Regions from separate parts of the uncultured Halopseudomonas sp. genome, predicted to be linked through region 3. Evidence: predicted binding sites of a transcription regulator. Region 3 holds the regulator's gene; each other region holds the start of a gene.
What was found. Region 3 encodes sigma-54, which starts transcription at its own class of promoters, with help from an activator protein. Its sites were predicted from a motif close to ANTGGCATNNANNTTGCTNT; they were not measured.
Positions count from the first base shown of each region.

Region 1 (4,187 bases), on a different contig from region 3:
TGGCATCCAGGATGAACAGGGCGGTACCGCGCAGCGGTTTCATTTTGACCAGGTTGAGACTGGTCGGCACGTAGAGCGAGTGTATGTATTCGCCAAACTTCATGACCTGCACGCCTCCGACCGCAACATCGGCGGAGCGACGCAGCAGGTTGAACATGCTGATACGCGTATAGCGGGCAAATCGCTCGTTGATCATTTCCAGGGTCGGCATACGCCCGCGGACGATGCGGTCCTGGCTGGTGAGATCGTAACTTTTGATCGAGCCGGGATCTGAATCGATCTCTGTATCGACTGCCCCATCGTCGACGCCGTGCAAAAGCGCGTCGATTTCGTCCTGTGACAGCAGATCCTGTACGGCCATCGGTAATTCCTATTGCAAGACTATGTTGGTGAACAGCAGGGCTTCGATTACCGGATTACCCAACTCTTTCTCGAGGGTCGACTTTACTGCCAGCGTTGCTCTTTCACGCAGGGCCTCTTTGCCCTCGGGTGTAAAGAGCGACGAAAATTCTTCACTGCTGAATTGCAACACCAGTTCGTTGCGTATCAGTGGCATATGCTGGGCAAGCGCTGCCATCAACTCGGGGTCGCGCCCCATCAGAACCACGTTAACCTGCATGTAGCGTCGACGACCTTCGTGGGTATAGTTCACGACGAAGGCGGGTTCCATCGGCTGGTACAGGGCTGACTGCTGCACAGGTACAGCATCTGCCGCAGCCTCTTCCGGCTCTTCTTCCCCTCCCATGAGAAAGAAAGCTGCACCCCCTGCGGACAGCAAAACCGCCAGAAAAGCGACGCCTATCAGAATAAACAATTTCTTCTTGCTTTTAACCGGGGTGGCTTCGCCATCAGCGGCTGCCTGTTTAACCTGTTCCTGCTTTGCCATGCCAGAATACCGTCACTTGTGCCGTGAAAAAGCCTTTCCACAGACTGTTGAATAGCTTGCTGCACTGACCGTGCCAACTTCCATAGGCCATGCAGTATAAGAGCGCCAAGGATAAAGCTAAGCGAGACAAATGTCTTCGCTTGCAGGTTACAGCATTCCAGACGAAACAAAACCGGGCCTGGGCCCGGTTTGAGGTAATGCGCAAGCCTGAAATCAGGCGTAATAGTCGACCAGCCGACTAGTCTCCGCCTGACTCAATGCGGCGGAGGCTATCATCATGCCTGCTTCATCAGATTCCCGTGTCTGGGTGCCAACCACACCGCGACCGCGGCCATCAGAACCCCCGCCTTCACTATGATGGGCCTGCTGATCCACGGCCGAGTCACCGACGGAAACATTGACCAGATCCATACCCTGCTGATTGAACGCTTCGCGTAAACGGAACATCTGAGCCTCCAGCGCTTCACGCACTGAGGGGTTCTGGGTCACGAACTGGACCTGATGCTCCTGACCCCGCGTCTGGATGTGTATTTCAAGAGGTCCCAGATCAGCCGGATCCAACCGGATTTCGACACTGCGCAGGTTCTGACTGGACATCCACATCATCTTGTCCATGACCGCATCACCCCAGCCTGCCTGGCCGAAGGGCACGTTGAGCGTCTGACTCGCAGCCAATACTGGACGAGCTGCCAGCGCGCCCTGGGCTGCAGCCTGGGTTTGCGTCCCTGGGCGAAGCATCGCCTCGGCCGAATCCGGATCAGACTTTGCAGTCCGACCACCTAGCGCTTCCAGTGTCTCGGCAAGCTTGCCGGCAAAGGCCGCCCTGCCCTCTGCCGCGGCGGGCGTCATGTCCAGATTACGCTGTACCGGTTGCTGCCCATCGGCTGAAACTCCACGCTCAGCCATCGCTCGCAAACCGTTATTACCTGCAGGCTCCTGTCGCATATCACGCTCTGCTCGGGAAGTCTGTTCCTGGGATAACTGAAGACCCGTCGCCCCTGCGTCACGACGCAGTTTTCTGACCGGATCAAGGAGAGGCTCGGCACTTGTCGCCGCGCTGGCAATAGCCGGCGCAGTCTTAACAGCCCCCGGCGCTTCCAGCACGGTGTTCGCCGCTTCAACTGCTTTGGAAGCGAGCTGGGTGCCAACCAGCTCTGCCATGGTTGCCAGCGCGTCAGCCGCGTCGGCGTCCACCGGTTCGCTGGCGGTAACTTCCGTATCCTGAGCCTTGCCCATGAACTGTCGCGCTTGATCCAACCATTGGGACCAGTCCTCAACCAGAGCTCCCAGTTCCAGCTGCTGCTCCTCAGAAGTCTCTCCTGTCTGCAGCGAAGCCGCCTGGTCTTCGGTTTCGCTACGCAGTTCATCCAGCTGCGCAAGCCATTCCTGCATACCCGCCGGCAAGTTCTTGCCGTCTGCGGCAATCTCGGCCAGGTCCAACAGACCCTGGGTCTGTTCGCCCTCGGCATCTCCCAGCAGTTGCATGAGTGCCTCGACATCGTCGGGCTGCTGGTCCATGAGAATCTCGGCAAAATTTGCCAAACCCTCTATCTTGGTATTCTCCGTGGTGCTTGCAGGCGTCACCGAGGATGAAACCTGTGGCGATCCGCCACTGAAAAACGCCAGCAGATTCTGACTGACCGACATTGCGTACTCTCCACTACAAGAAAGGGAATGAAGCCTATTTCCTGTCAATGCAAGTCACGCGCCAGCTTTAGAGTTTTTACAAAAGAAGAGTCTGTATGGGGGGGTCAGCGAGAAGCTGGAATGCCTAGCAACGGAGCAACCCGCTGGAAGCAATATTGAACCTGTTCGAAGCCATCCTGCGCGGCTACCGGATCAGCTTCCAGACCTGCACGCTCAGCTACTTCACAGGCCTCCTGAAGGGCCACTGCGCCCATATTACCGCAGCTGCCCTTGAAACTATGGGCCGCCTGGCGAAAAGCTTCCCAATCTTCCGACTCAAGGCAAAGACGCAACTGGGCAAGACGCTTGTGCGCATCGCGGCTGAAAGTATCAACCAACAACGCATAATCTTCCTGCATCAATTCGCGCAGCGCATCCTGCACACTCGAGTCAATGTCGATGGGCAAATCTGCCATGCCGCTTGTGTCTCCCTGGCTCTCATCAGCCTGTCATCATTCAGGTGCCGGCAGTATGCCCAAGCTGCCAGGCAAACACTACCCTGACCTCGTTACCACGCGGATTGAAGCGTACTTCATCGGAAAGCGCGCGAATCAATTCGAGACCACGGCCCGCATAACCGCCACGGGTGTCGCCTGGGCACTGCTCGACAAAACCCTCGCCGCTATCCTCAACCTCTATGGCCAGGACCCCTCCACCTGCATTCGGCTGATGGTCCAGCATCACGCGTATCCAACCGTCTCTTAGTCCCTGCAAGCGCTGATTGCGGTCACGATAATAACTATTGAAACCCAATGAATCGAGCTTCACGGATGAATCGAGCTGTAATAGCCCATGTTCCAAAGCGTTGCTGTACAACTCGCTGAGGATTGTGAATAGCCTGCCTGCATGGGCACGCAGTCCTGGCACCTCCATCAGGACCTTGAGCAGGAAGGGCAGCGGATTATGCTCTCGAATCGACGCTGCGCGGAAGGTATAAGCCAGTTGCCAGTCCTGACCATCCAGGTGTCTGACATCCTCATGCAGGAGTGTTGCCGGCGGCGCGCTGAGCGGCTGCATGATAACCTCCAGCAAACTGATATCGTCCTCGGGGCTACCATGGAAGGCTTCAAGTGATTCCAGCAAGCCGTCGAATATACCCTCAGGCCGGCCCTGATAACGACCAATGAGATCGACCACTCGCTCTTCACCATATTGATCACCAGCCCGATTTCGGCTTTCGATCACACCATCAGTGAGGCACAAAAGGCGCTCTCCGGTGGTCATCGGCAGCACCACCGGCGTCGGATCAAATCGATCTGAATTCGCTACGGCCAGAGGCAGATGTGTGGAAGGGATCCGATGAAGTAACTCGCCGCTGCGATCCAGCAGCAGCACCTCCGGTAACCCCCCATTCCAGATTGCCACCAGCCCCTTGTCTGGATTGATTTCGATCAGCACCGCGCAGCAGAAGATATCTATCGGGAGTATGCGACTCAACTTGCTGTTCGCCTCGAGCAGAATATCGCTCAGGTTGTAACCACGGGCGGTCATCGAATAGAAAATCTCTGCCAGGGGCATTGCGCCTATGGCGGCGGAGAGACCATGACCTGTGAAGTCGCCGAGCAGAATATGCATGCCGCCGGATGGGCGGTAGGCGGCGAGCAGAATATCGCCA
Region 1 covers NZ_CAXBOV010000015.1:90,022-94,208, forward strand. The annotation lists gene fliM (flagellar motor switch protein FliM) at 1-361, opposite strand, end outside; gene AAC076_RS10230 (flagellar basal body-associated FliL family protein) at 371-886, opposite strand; gene AAC076_RS10235 (flagellar hook-length control protein FliK) at 1,100-2,533, opposite strand; gene AAC076_RS10240 (Hpt domain-containing protein) at 2,638-2,988, opposite strand; gene AAC076_RS10245 (fused response regulator/phosphatase) at 3,029-4,187, opposite strand, start outside.
Region 1: the regulator sigma-54 is predicted to act here: its motif matches at 2,580-2,599, upstream of AAC076_RS10235 (flagellar hook-length control protein FliK).

Region 2 (4,187 bases), on a different contig from region 3:
TTTCCGATTCCAGCACCTCGAAAATGACTCGCTCGGCCAGAGATCTTTCCTGCAGGCGCTCAACTATGAATACGTGCAGCTCGGGGTCGAGTAAGTCTTCAGAGGACAGGTTGAGGGAAAATTCATAATCGTTGTTGGCGAACCACTGCAGGCTCATATCGATCATCCGCCGGGTGACCGAGCGGTAAAGTCGGATCTTTCGGGCAATGGGCAGGAACATGGCGGGGCTGATCGGCTCACCCTGGCTGTCGAGCATCCGAACTAGGCATTCATATTTTTCTATCCGGCCGGTCGCAACGTTCATGATCGGCTGGAAGAACGGCACCAGGCGGTTTTCCTTAAGTGCCAGCTTTAACTTGTTCGCCCAGATAAGATTGTGCTCATAGTTCTCACGCGCGCGATCGGCAGGGTCATAAAACATGTAACCCGCCTGGGCTACCCGCGCGTGCTCGAGGGCGATGTTGGCTGAGGGGAGCAGGTGTTCGCAAGCCAGTTTTTCGCCATTGCGCAAGCGAGTGCTGGCCAGTCCCATGCTGACATGCAGAGTAATGTCGTGATCTTCCCACGTGGTACGTACCGAGCTGACAAAGGCTTGGAGCTCATTCGCCAAACCAACGAGCGCTGCCTCATCGGCCTGTCCCGGCCGCCAGATTGCCAGTTCGTCACCCGGCATGCGATAGAGTCGCCCGCTACGAGAAAGCGGTCTGGCCTGCAGGTAGGCGTGTAGCTGGGTGGATAGGGTAACAATGACATGGTCGCCACATTGGTGACCGTAAAAATCGTTTATTTCCTTGAAGCCATCGATGTTCAGCAGTACCAGCGAGGCTGTGGGTCGACGTCTCAAATCCACCAGCAAGCGCTCGCGATTGGGCAGCTGGGTCAGGGGGTCGGTGTACAAATTGCGCAGTTGTCTGAGGGTGCCGGCGATCATGTATAGAATCAACGCCGACAGCACGATCAGGATACTGCCGATCAGGATCACAATTCGTAGATTGCTGGCTCGCATTGGCAAGAGGACAGCATCGATCTCCGCCTGGGGAACGCCAATGCCGAAAACCATGCCAGCCTGGGTGGCAGAGTAGAACAGAGCAAAATCCTCGCCAGCGGCCTCGAGGGTCTGCATCTCCATCGGGATCGTCACGCTGGTAAGCCTGCCGACTGTCTGCGGTACCATTTGCTGCAGCTGCGCGTCACTGATGGCTCCCATCAACTGTTGGGCGCGTTCGACATCATCTGCCTGTGACAGGCTGGACAGGTTGCGGTTTTCGCTATCTAGCAGAAAAGAAAAAGTACCGGGCGTTATTTCCACATCGCTGACCAGACGGATCACGTCGTCGGCACGCCAGTCAGTTGAAACGGTGCCAATGCTGCGACCAGACGCATCTCGCATGGTGGTGCTGAGGCTGATCACCACGTCATCGATCCGACGTTTGAAATAGGCTGCTGTCCAGTAGAAGCGGCGCGTCTGGCCTGACACCTTGGCGTTGTCCAGGTTGTCTACCAATCTCCGGTACCAGTCGCGGTTGACGAACTCGGCGCTGGCTCTCGTGGTGACGATCTCCGGCCCCTGGCGATAGGCAACCACGCCCACGGGCTTGTCTGCGAAGGCGCCTGGTTCGTACCACACGCCGCTGCCGTAAGCGTCCGGAAAATCAACCAGTCCCTCGCGAAGCATCGATTCAAGTTGTGCCGCGTTGCTGTTGCCCCGTTGCGCGAGCCGATGGAAAAGCTCGCCGGTACGGGCCAGTCCGACAGTATTCTGCTCCATCTTCTGATGGTGGGCGTTGATTCGATCCAAGTTGGCTTCAAAGGTATCGATAATCTGACGCTGGCGCAGATCTGACATGGCCTGCTGGGCAAAATCCAGGTTCAGACGTGACATTAGCAGCATGCCGATAATGAAAAGCACGACGAGCAGGCTCAGCACTACCATGATCAGGCGCTGGGTTGGCATATTGCCGGGCAGCTTCATGGTCGCTTTCATATGCTGGGCCTTGAACTGGATGGAAAGGCAGGCAGGATCAGCAAAAGCGTGGCCCGCATGGTTAATGCATGGAAATTCTAGCAGTCATCTGTGCCCCTGGTTGTGAAAGCTGTGTGATTCTGTGACAAAAAACCCCCAGGCTGGAACAGAACTTGCGTAGGGTCATTCTATGCCGCATTTGGCGTCAAATATTTGATCGGGAATGACGAACGCATGGCAGTCAATCGCACAGAAGTAATGGGGAACATGCGCAGCAACCTGGCGGGACTGCGCCACGGCAGCCTGGGTGTGCCCATTCTGTTGCTGGTGATGCTCGGCATGATGATGTTGCCGGTGCCGCCCTTTCTGCTGGATGTGCTCTTCACCTTCAATATTGCTCTGGCGCTGGTGGTCCTGCTGGTGGGTGCATATGCCCTTCGACCGCTCGATTTCGCCGTCTTCCCGACCATTCTGCTGGTTGCCACGTTACTGCGCCTGGCCTTGAACGTAGCTTCCACGCGGGTGGTGTTGCTCTATGGCCACGAGGGGGGGGATGCGGCTGGTAAAGTGATTCAGGCCTTTGGCGAGGTTGTGATCGGAGGCAACTACGTAGTTGGTCTGGTGGTCTTTGCGATCCTGATGATTATCAACTTTGTCGTTGTAACCAAGGGTGCCGGACGGATTTCCGAGGTGAGCGCGCGATTCACCCTGGATGCCATGCCGGGCAAGCAGATGGCTATCGATGCGGATCTGAATGCCGGCATTATCGATCAGGAGCAGGCCAAGCTTCGTCGTGAGGAAGTTGCCCAGGAAGCCGACTTTTACGGGTCCATGGACGGTGCCAGCAAGTTTGTCCGCGGTGACGCGATAGCCGGTCTGTTGATTCTGTTTATCAACGTCATTGGTGGCCTGGCAATCGGTATAGCTCAGCACGACTTGAGCTTCGCAGAAGCCGGCCGTATTTATGTGCTGCTTACCATTGGTGACGGTCTGGTGGCGCAGATTCCTTCATTACTGTTGTCGACCGCCGCTGCGATCATGGTGACCCGCGTATCCACGTCCGAGGATATGGGGTCGCAGGTCAACCGTCAGATGTTTGCTTCGCCGAAGGCGTTGGCCATTGCCGCGGCGATCATGATCGTCATGGGTTTGATTCCCGGTATGCCGCATTTCTCTTTCCTGAGCCTGGGCGCGCTGGCCGCTGGTGCGGCTTACTACATCGCCAACAGACAGCGCCTGAAACTGGTTGAGGCTGAAGAAGTTCAGCGTCAGGAGTCCGAGGTGCCTGCCCTTGCGCGCCCGGAAACCCGTGAGCTTGGCTGGGACGATGTCACCCCCGTCGATATGGTCGGCCTGGAGGTCGGTTACCGGCTGATTCCCCTGGTCGATCGCAATCAGGGCGGGCAGCTGCTGGCGCGAATCAAGGGCGTACGCAAGAAGCTGTCCCAGGACATGGGGTTTTTGATGCCCTCCGTGCATATTCGCGACAACCTGGATCTGTCTCCGAATTCTTATCGCGTCACCCTGATGGGCGTTGGCGTGGCCGAGGCCGAGGTGTATCCCGACCGGGAGCTGGCAATTAACCCGGGTCAGGTTTTTGGCGAGATCAAGGGGTTGGCTGGCAAGGATCCGGCATTTGGCCTGGATGCTGTCTGGATTGAGCCCATGCAGAAGGATCAGGCCCAGTCGTTGGGTTATACCGTGGTCGATGCCAGCACCGTTGTTGCAACCCATCTCAACCAGATTCTGCACAAGCATGCCCATGAGTTGCTTGGCCACGAGGAAGTTCAGCAGCTACTACAGGTGCTGGCCAAGGCTTCACCCAAGCTGGCAGAGGAGCTGGTTCCGGGCATCATTTCCCTGTCAGGACTACTAAAGGTTCTGCAGGGTCTGCTGCAGGAGCAGGTGCCGGTTCGCGATATCAGGACCATCGCCGAGGCCATCGCCAATCAGCCCGGCAAGAGTCAAGATCCTGGCGCGCTGATCGGTGTGGTCCGGATCGCGCTTTCGCGCTCCATCGTGCAAAGCATTGTAGGGCTTGACTCGGAGCTGCCTGTGATCACTCTTGAGCCAAGGTTGGAACAGATATTGCTACAGAGTCTTCAGAAGGCCGGGCAAGGTGGAGATGACGGCATCATGCTCGAGCCGGGCATGGCCGAGAAGCTCCAGCGCTCTCTGGCCGATGCGGTACAGCGGCAGGAGGTGCAGGGCAAGCCGGCGATAT
Region 2 covers NZ_CAXBOV010000019.1:81,708-85,894, reverse strand. The annotation lists gene AAC076_RS11970 (EAL domain-containing protein) at 1-1,984, opposite strand, end outside; gene flhA (flagellar biosynthesis protein FlhA) at 2,198-4,187, shown strand, end outside.
Region 2: the regulator sigma-54 is predicted to act here: its motif matches at 2,124-2,143, upstream of flhA (flagellar biosynthesis protein FlhA).

Region 3 (4,187 bases):
GACCTGCATGATGCTTTTGCCGTTGACCTGCTTGTCTTCCGTCGTGCCGATGCGGACCTCGCAACCGTGCTGGTTGGCTACGCCAACGAACTTGGCCGCTGCTCGGGCATGCAGGCCAAGCTTGTTGATGATCAGCGTGCGCCTGGTGAGCATGGTCAGGGCACATCCCGATGGCGAATAAGCATGTTGGCGGTCTTGTTGCCGAGATCCAGCAGAAGGCGCTCGGCTATGTAGACCGAGCGATGATGGCCGCCAGTACAGCCGATGGCGATGGTCATGTAGCTGCGTTCGCCTGCTGCATATCGGGGTAGCCATTTGTCCAGAAACGCACGTATATCCTGGTACATCTCCTGCACATCCGGCTGTGCATCAAGAAAGTCGCGAACAGGCTGATCCTTGCCGGAGAATTGCCTCAGTTCGGGCTTCCAGTAAGGGTTGGGCAGGCAGCGCACATCAAATACCAGGTCCGCATCCACCGGCACGCCCCGTTTGAAGCCGAAAGACTGGATAAGAACCGACGGCGTGCTGCCCTGACTTCCCAGCAAGCGTTGCTTGAGGGTGTCGCGCAACTGATAGAGGTTGAGATGACTGGTGTCGATCTTGAGGTTGGCCAGGTCGATAATGGGCTCGAGCAATCTCAGCTCAGCCGCAATGGCCTCAGCCAGGGAGTGGCTCTGGTCAGTGAGAGGGTGCTTGCGACGGGTTTCTGAAAAACGCTTTATCAGTACTTCGTCGGTGGCTGCGAGAAAAATCACATCACAGGTAATGCCGCTGTTGCGCACCTGCGCCAGCAATTCGGGAAACCGCTGCAGATCACTGCGCAGATTCCTCGCATCGATACTTATGGCGACTTTGGGTAATTGCATGCCAGCGTCGTTCGCCTGGCGCGCCAGGTCCGGCAAAAGCCCTGCCGGCAGGTTATCAATGCAATAAAATCCGTTATCTTCAAGCAGATGCAACGCTGTGCTTTTGCCTGATCCTGAGCGACCACTGACGACGACCAGATGCATGGGGCTCAGGTACCCGTGTCTGAAGTTATGATCCGATACAACGTATCGGCATCATCTGCTTCGCGCAGGGAGTCACGCAGATTTGCCTGGTCGAGCTTTTCGGCGAGCATCTTGAGAATCTGCAGATGTTGTTCGGTGGCTTCCTGGGGAACCAGCAGCACGAAAATAAGATCGACAGGCTCTCCGTCCAGTGCGTCGAAATCGATTTTCGATTGCAGTTGGAAGAGGGCGCCTACCGGCTTGTGGCAATCCTCCAGGCGACAGTGGGGTATGGCTATGCCATTACCAAATCCTGTCGAGCCGAGCTTCTCCCGGGCTATCAGGTTCTGATAAATGCTGTCTGGATCAAGATGGCTGTGCTGGGCAATCATCTTGCCGATCAGTTCGAGCATCTTTTTCTTGGAGCCCCCCTGCACGCCGGCAAAGGTGCGCTGGGGGGTCAGTATGTGATCAATTTGCATGGGTTTTGGCTACGGTTGCCTTAGCGGTCGTTGACGCCTTGCTGGCGATTGAGGTTCTTTTCCTTGTGCTTTATCAGCTGCCGATCAAGCTTGTCGGTCATCAGGTCGATTGCGGCGTACATGTCTGTATGCTCGGCGTTGGCGACTACTTCACCGCCGGCTACATGCAGGATCGCTTCAGCTTTCTGTCGGAAGTTTTCGACTTCGAGTATGACCTGGACGTTGGTTATCTTGTCGAAATGTCGCTCCAGGCGGGACATTTTCTCATTCACGTAATTGCGCAGTGGATCGGTAATGTCGAGCTGATGACCGCTTAGGTTCAGTTGCATATGACTTCTCCTGATTGGCTTGATGAAACAGGGAAACGAAGTCGGTTCCCCATAGTGCCCACTCTTGTACTGTGCGTATCAGGCCCGCCGATCAGACAATCCGCTTGCGCTCGCTTGACGGAGCAATGTTGAGCGATTCGCGGTACTTGGCGATAGTACGGCGGGCTACATCAATTCCCTGCTCTTCCAGTAAACCAGCGATCTTGCTGTCGCTCAACGGTTTCTTCGGGTTTTCTGTCGAGACCAGTTTTTTGATCAGTGCCCGAATGGCCGTAGATGAAAATTCGCCGCCCTCAGATGTACCGACATGGCTCGAGAAAAAATACTTGAGCTCGAAAATACCCCGTGGTGTGTGCATGAACTTCTGCGTGGTAACCCGCGAGATGGTTGATTCATGCATGCCTACCGCTTCGGCAATATCGTGCAGGACCAGGGGCTTCATGGCCTCCTCGCCGTACTCGAGAAACTCGCGCTGGTGCTCGACGATCTGGGTCGCGACCTTCATCAGTGTTTCATTGCGGCTTTGCAGGCTCTTGATGAACCAGCGTGCTTCCTGCAGGTTATTACGCAGGTAGGTGTTGTCCGAGCTGGAGTCGGCGCGCCGTACCATGGAGGCGTACTGACTGTTGACACGGATCTTGGGAACGGATTCCTGGTTGAGTTCGACAATCCAGCGGTTGCTGTCGCGGCGGACGATCACGTCGGGAATCACATATTCGGGTTCACCCGAGGCTATTTCCGAGCCTGGGCGGGGATTGAGCGTCTGGATGAGCGCGATGACGCGACCCAGTTGGTCCTCTTTCAGGCGTGTGCGACGCATCAACTGACTGAAGTCGCGACTGCCGAGCAGGCCCAGATGATCACGCACAACCTTTTGCGCCTGCTCCAGCAGGGGAGTATCGGGTGGCAGTTGGCGGAGTTGCAGCAACAGGCATTCACTCAGATCCCGCGCACCTACACCTACTGGCTCGAACTGCTGAATCCGGTGCAGCACCATTTCAACTTCGTCGAGCTCGACTTCGCGTTCTGGATCGATGGAGGCAAGGATCTCCTCCAGGGGCTCTTCAAGGTAACCATCAGCATTGATTGCATCAATAATCGAGAGCGCTATCAGCTGATCGGTTTCCGAAAGCGGAATCAGGTTCAGTTGCCACTCCAGATGGCTTTGCAGGGTTTCGCCGGTACCGGTGCGGGACGTGAAATCCCAGTCGTCATCATCGCCGCTGGGTAGTGAGCTTGCTGAGGTCTGATAGACGTCTTCCCACTGGGTATCGACGGGCAGCTCGCTGGGGATCTGTTCATTCCAGTTGCCTTCTTCGGCGGCCTGTGAATGTTGATCAATAGCATCCATTTCAACGGGTTCGGGTACAGAGACAGCGGGCGCTTCGTCATTGTCGGCGCCATCGGTCCCGGAGCTGCCATGATCGTCGTCGCCCTCGTCAGCCATTTCCAGCATGGGATTGGCTTCCAGAGCCTCCTGGACTTCCTGCTGGAGGTCGAGACTCGATAGTTGGAGCAATCTGATGGCCTGCTGCAGCTGCGGCGTCATCGTCAGCTGCTGCCCCATCTTGAGGACGAGCGTAGGTTTCATTATCGGACGTATTACCTTATGCGCTGTTACTGGCGTTGGTTCTTGGCTGGCCTGAATCTAGCATGCCTGAATTGGGCCTGATTTTATAGCCGGAACTCATGGCCCAGATACACATCCTTGACCAGCTGATTGTCGAGTACAGCCTGTGCGTTACCCTCGGCAATGATGTGGCCGTCGCTGACAATATAAGCCTTGTCGCAGATGTCGAGGGTCTCGCGCACGTTGTGGTCGGTGATCAGTACACCGATGCCTTTGTCCCTGAGATGCTGGATGATCTGTTTTATATCGTTTACCGATATGGGATCCACACCGGCAAAGGGTTCATCGAGCAGTATGAATTTTGGATCGCTTGCCAGTGCGCGCGCAATCTCTGCACGGCGGCGCTCTCCGCCGGACAGACTCATGCCCTTGCTGTCGGCAAGGTGGTGGATATGAAATTCGTGCATCAAGGAGCTCAGCTTGTCGAGCCGGCCCTTGCGGTCCAGATCCTTGCGAGTCTGCAGTATCGCCATGATGTTGTCGGCGACGCTCAGTTTGCGGAAGATGGATGCCTCCTGGGGGAGGTAGCCGATGCCCTGGCGGGCGCGACCGTGCATAGGCAGATGCGTCACGTCGAAACCATCGACCAGTATGTGGCCATTATCGGCCTTCACCAGCCCAACAATCATATAGAAACAGGTGGTCTTGCCCGCGCCATTGGGGCCCAGCAATCCGACTACTTCGCCGCTGCGGATAGAGATGGAGACATCTTCAACGACCTTTCGCGCCTTGTAGGCCTTGGCCAGATGGCGCGCTT
Region 3 covers NZ_CAXBOV010000009.1:25,017-29,203, reverse strand. The annotation lists gene AAC076_RS06240 (HPr family phosphocarrier protein) at 1-153, opposite strand, end outside; gene rapZ (RNase adapter RapZ) at 156-1,010, opposite strand; gene ptsN (PTS IIA-like nitrogen regulatory protein PtsN) at 1,016-1,471, opposite strand; gene raiA (ribosome-associated translation inhibitor RaiA) at 1,492-1,800, opposite strand; gene AAC076_RS06220 (RNA polymerase factor sigma-54) at 1,892-3,391, opposite strand; gene lptB (LPS export ABC transporter ATP-binding protein) at 3,475-4,187, opposite strand, start outside.

Region 4 (4,187 bases), on a different contig from region 3:
TATGGAGCGTAACGTTATCCAACGGCTCGGGTAATTTGCGCACATTACGAGGGGTCAGCAGTGGTGGTACAGCCTGCCAGGCGAGTTCATCGGGATTGCTGATCAATACATCCACGCGGCCAAGCTGAAGCATCGCATGGCACTGCTCCATGCTGCGCGGACGCACAAAGTTCAGACGTTCAGTTTCACGGTATACCCAGCCACTGACTTCATAGCCTGCGGGCAGGCAAAAAATGGCTCTGCTGAGTTCCTCCTGCGTACCGATTTTCCAGGGGCTGTCACTGCGAACATAGAGCCTGAGATTCAATTGATACAGGGGCTCTGAGAAAAGAAAGCTCGCAGTCCGCAGGGGGGTACTCAAGTAAGGAAAGGTGGCGTCGTACTCAAGCCGAAGGGTCTCCTCATAACCACGGGCCCAGGGTTTGAAGTCGACACTGCTTGATTTGTCGCCGGCAGCAAAAGCCTGCCTGACCAGTTGCGTCAGCACCCCCCCATGGGCCAGTACGCTGCCTGTAAACGGGGGGTAATCATTGCCGCTCACTAGCGTAACGGATTGTGACTGCGCGCTGGCCAGGGTAGATAGGCACGCGATAGCCCAGGCCGAGATAACGTTGACTGCCGGTTTGAAGCTCATGACGGTTGATTTCCTTTTCTACCGTATCTGACTACCCAAGAAGCAAAACTGGAGTGGTTTACAAGGCTGGGGATCAGACCTTTTTTCCGGTCACCGAGGCTCGCTCCGAAATCTCTATCCATGTTCCGTCAGGATCAAGTATGAAAGCAATACGGGCGGTATTGCCAAGCGTTTCCGGTGCTCGACCTGAGATCGCTCCCGCCTGCAGGGCTCTGGCATAGGAGGCGTCGCAGTCGAATACCTGTAACGTAAGATAGCGTAACCCCAAAGCTGCCAGGGGGGCGTCCGGCTGGGATGGTTTGCTAGTTTCCTCCAGCAGTAACAGGCTCCTACCGCACGCCATAACGCCCGGCGAGACATCGGTAAGTCCCAATGCCTCCTTGTAGAACTTCTGACTGATTTCCGGACTGGCCACGCTTAGACGTACAGCAAGCCCCTGTATTCCCCTATGCCCCGGCGGCACGATGCTAACAATGGTCCCGTCCGGATCGGCGCCCGTGCTTGGAACAGTGCAATTTGCACAGGCGATAATCAGCTCAATCAGCGGGCTGTTCTCGATCCGCGGAGGCAGGGGAGTACGAGCGTCATTGATCTTCAATACAGCCTGATCTGCTTGATAACGGTGTTGCAGCACTCCGCCACCCAGCTTCAGTGTGTGATCGAATGGCAGGCCCAGTTCACTGTAATAGGCCCGTACAGCATCGGCCTTGTTGGTAAACAGGCCAACGTCAAAAAAATCCTTGGCAAAAGGCATGATTTCACGCTCGCTAAAAAGAATAGACGTTAGCCCATTTAACAGCAGGTTGAACCAGCAATCAGCGGAGGAATTCAGGTTGATCAATGTGGCTGATCTATTGAGCTACGGTGCACTGGGCTAGCGGGGCGGGTTTCAGATACGGCCTGGCAAGTTCTACTGCAGGCTGCACCTGCCCGGGGCAGTTGTCGGTCGTGCGCTCCGTTAATGTGCAGAGTTTCTACTCGGCCTTGAGGTGCGGAGTACTAGCACGCTGGCCGGTTTAGAGGCTCTAAAACGTGGGTTGGCGTGAAAGGTGTGCATCCCTGATTGCTATAGAAATTAAGAGCTTGTGATCTGGTTTTTAGGTATGGCACACGCCGATTGTGTCCTGACTGGACCGGTCTGATCAGGAGGAAAATGCGCCTCGCAAGATTGGCAAACAGCGGAACAGATTCTGGCACACATTCTGCTTAGGATCAGTCAGGCCCGCGTTTTGATGGCCAGCACTCACATTTCAAACGGACAACGGCGTCCACCTCGGTATCGATAAATTTCGATCACCAGGGGGGCGCCGTTTTTTTTGTGTTTTTTTCGGGGGGCAGGACCATGGATGACAGCTTTTTCAACGATCGTCAGAACAAACCGGTCAATAACATCAAGCGCCGGGAGTTTCTCAAATATTCGATAGCCGCAGTCGGCGGTGCAGCGCTCTTGAGCGCGGTACCGCCTGGCATGCGTTCCATGGCCTGGGCCGCCGGCAGCGACAAGTTGGAAACCACCAAGGCCAAGCTGGGTTTCATTGCCCTGACAGATGCGGCACCGCTATTTGTGGCTGACGAAAAAGGCTTTTTCAAGAAACATGGGATGACCGATGTCGAGGTGCTGAAGCAGTCTTCCTGGGGCACAACCCGCGACAATCTGGTGCTGGGCTCGGCGAGCAACGGTATCGACGGCGCCCATATTCTGACTCCCATGCCTTATCTGATCAGCACCGGCGCCATGACCGCCAATAACATTCCCACGCCCATGTATATCCTCGCCCGTCTGAACCTGGGAGGCCAATGCATTTCCGTTGGCCAGGAGTATATGGATATCAAAGTTGGCCTGGACAGCACGTCATTCAAGGCTGCGCTGGAAGCCAAGAAGGCCAGTGGGAAAACCGTGAGCGCCGCGATGACTTTCCCGGGTGGCACCCACGATCTGTGGATTCGCTACTGGATGGCGGCGGGCGGAATAAATCCCAACAGCGACATAGCGACGATTGTCGTGCCTCCGGCGCAGATGGTGGCCAACATGAAGGTCGGGAGTATGGACACTTTCTGTGTGTGCGAACCCTGGAACGAGCAGCTGATCAACCAGAAGATTGGCTATACGGCACTCACCACCAGCGAGCTCTGGCATAACCACCCGGAGAAGGCCTTCGGTATGCGTGCTGACTGGGTCGATGCCAATCCAAACTCGACCCAGGCGTTGATCATGGCAGTGATGGAGGCGCAGATGTATTGCGAAGACCCGGCCAATCGCGAAGAAGTGGCAAAAATCTGTTCCAAGCGCCGCTGGATCAATGCGCCGTTCAAGGATGTAGTCGAGCGCATGAAGGGTAACTTTGACTACGGCACAGGACGCGTTGTGGAAAACAGCCCACACCAGATGCGCTATTGGAAAGACCACGCGTCCTACCCCTACAAGAGCCATGATAAATGGTTCCTGACCGAGGATATTCGCTGGGGCTATCTGCCCGCCGATCTGGACATGGATGCATGGGTCGACAAGGTCAACCGTGAGGACTTGTGGCGCTCAGCTGCCGCTTCCCTCGGTGTGCCAGCTGCGCAGATACCCACTTCTACGTCACGGGGAATCGAGAAATTCTTTGATGGTAAAACCTTTGACCCTGAGAACCCCCAGGCCTACCTGGACAGTCTGGCCATCAAGGCCATCCGCGCCTGAAACCCCTTACCATTGAGCAGACGGAGAACAGCATGAATGCCAATGTCAAAATTGATCCGGGTAAGGCCACAGGCTTTTACCCCGATCCGCGTCACAACACGCAGCCTCCGGCATGGCTGGTGCGTAGCACCCAGGTTTTCGTCCAGCAGGTGTTGCCGCCGCTGATAATACTTATTGCCGCACTGGTGATTTGGGAAATGCTGTGCTCGATGGAGGGGGCAGCGCTGCCCCCGCCCACCCAGGTGGTGACTGATACCTGGGAATTGATCATCAGTCCCTTCTACGACAATGGCGGCAATGACGTGGGCATGGCCTGGCAGATTCTCGCCAGTCTCGAGCGGGTTGCCTATGGTTACACGCTGGCGGTGATAGCGGGCGTGGGGCTGGGTGTGCTGGTGGGTCAGTCGACCTGGGCCTTGCGCGGACTTGACCCGATATTTCAGGTGTTGCGTACGGTTCCGCCGCTGGCCTGGCTGCCCATTTCCCTGGCGGGCTTTCAGGACAGCAACCCGTCAGCGATTTTCGTGATTTTCATTACCGCGATTTGGCCGATCATCATCAATACCTCGGTGGGTATCCGTAACATACCCGAGGACTACCGCAACGTTGCCAGAGTATTGCGGCTGAACGGTGTCGAATACTTCGCCAAGATCATGTTGCCTGCTGCGGCACCCTATATCTTCTCCGGCCTGCGCATCGGTGTTGGTTTGTCCTGGCTGGCGATTGTTGCTGCCGAGATGCTGATCGGAGGGGTGGGCATTGGTTTCTTCATCTGGGATGCCTGGAACGCCTCATTGATAAGCGACATCATCCTGGCCTTGATCTATGTCGGCATAGTTGGCTTCATTCTCGACCGCTTGGTGGCCTGGG
Region 4 covers NZ_CAXBOV010000015.1:55,037-59,223, reverse strand. The annotation lists gene AAC076_RS10080 (ABC transporter substrate-binding protein) at 1-634, opposite strand, end outside; gene AAC076_RS10075 (VOC family protein) at 708-1,388, opposite strand; gene AAC076_RS10070 (CmpA/NrtA family ABC transporter substrate-binding protein) at 1,977-3,317, shown strand; gene ntrB (nitrate ABC transporter permease) at 3,350-4,187, shown strand, end outside.
Region 4: the regulator sigma-54 is predicted to act here: its motif matches at 1,824-1,843, upstream of AAC076_RS10070 (CmpA/NrtA family ABC transporter substrate-binding protein).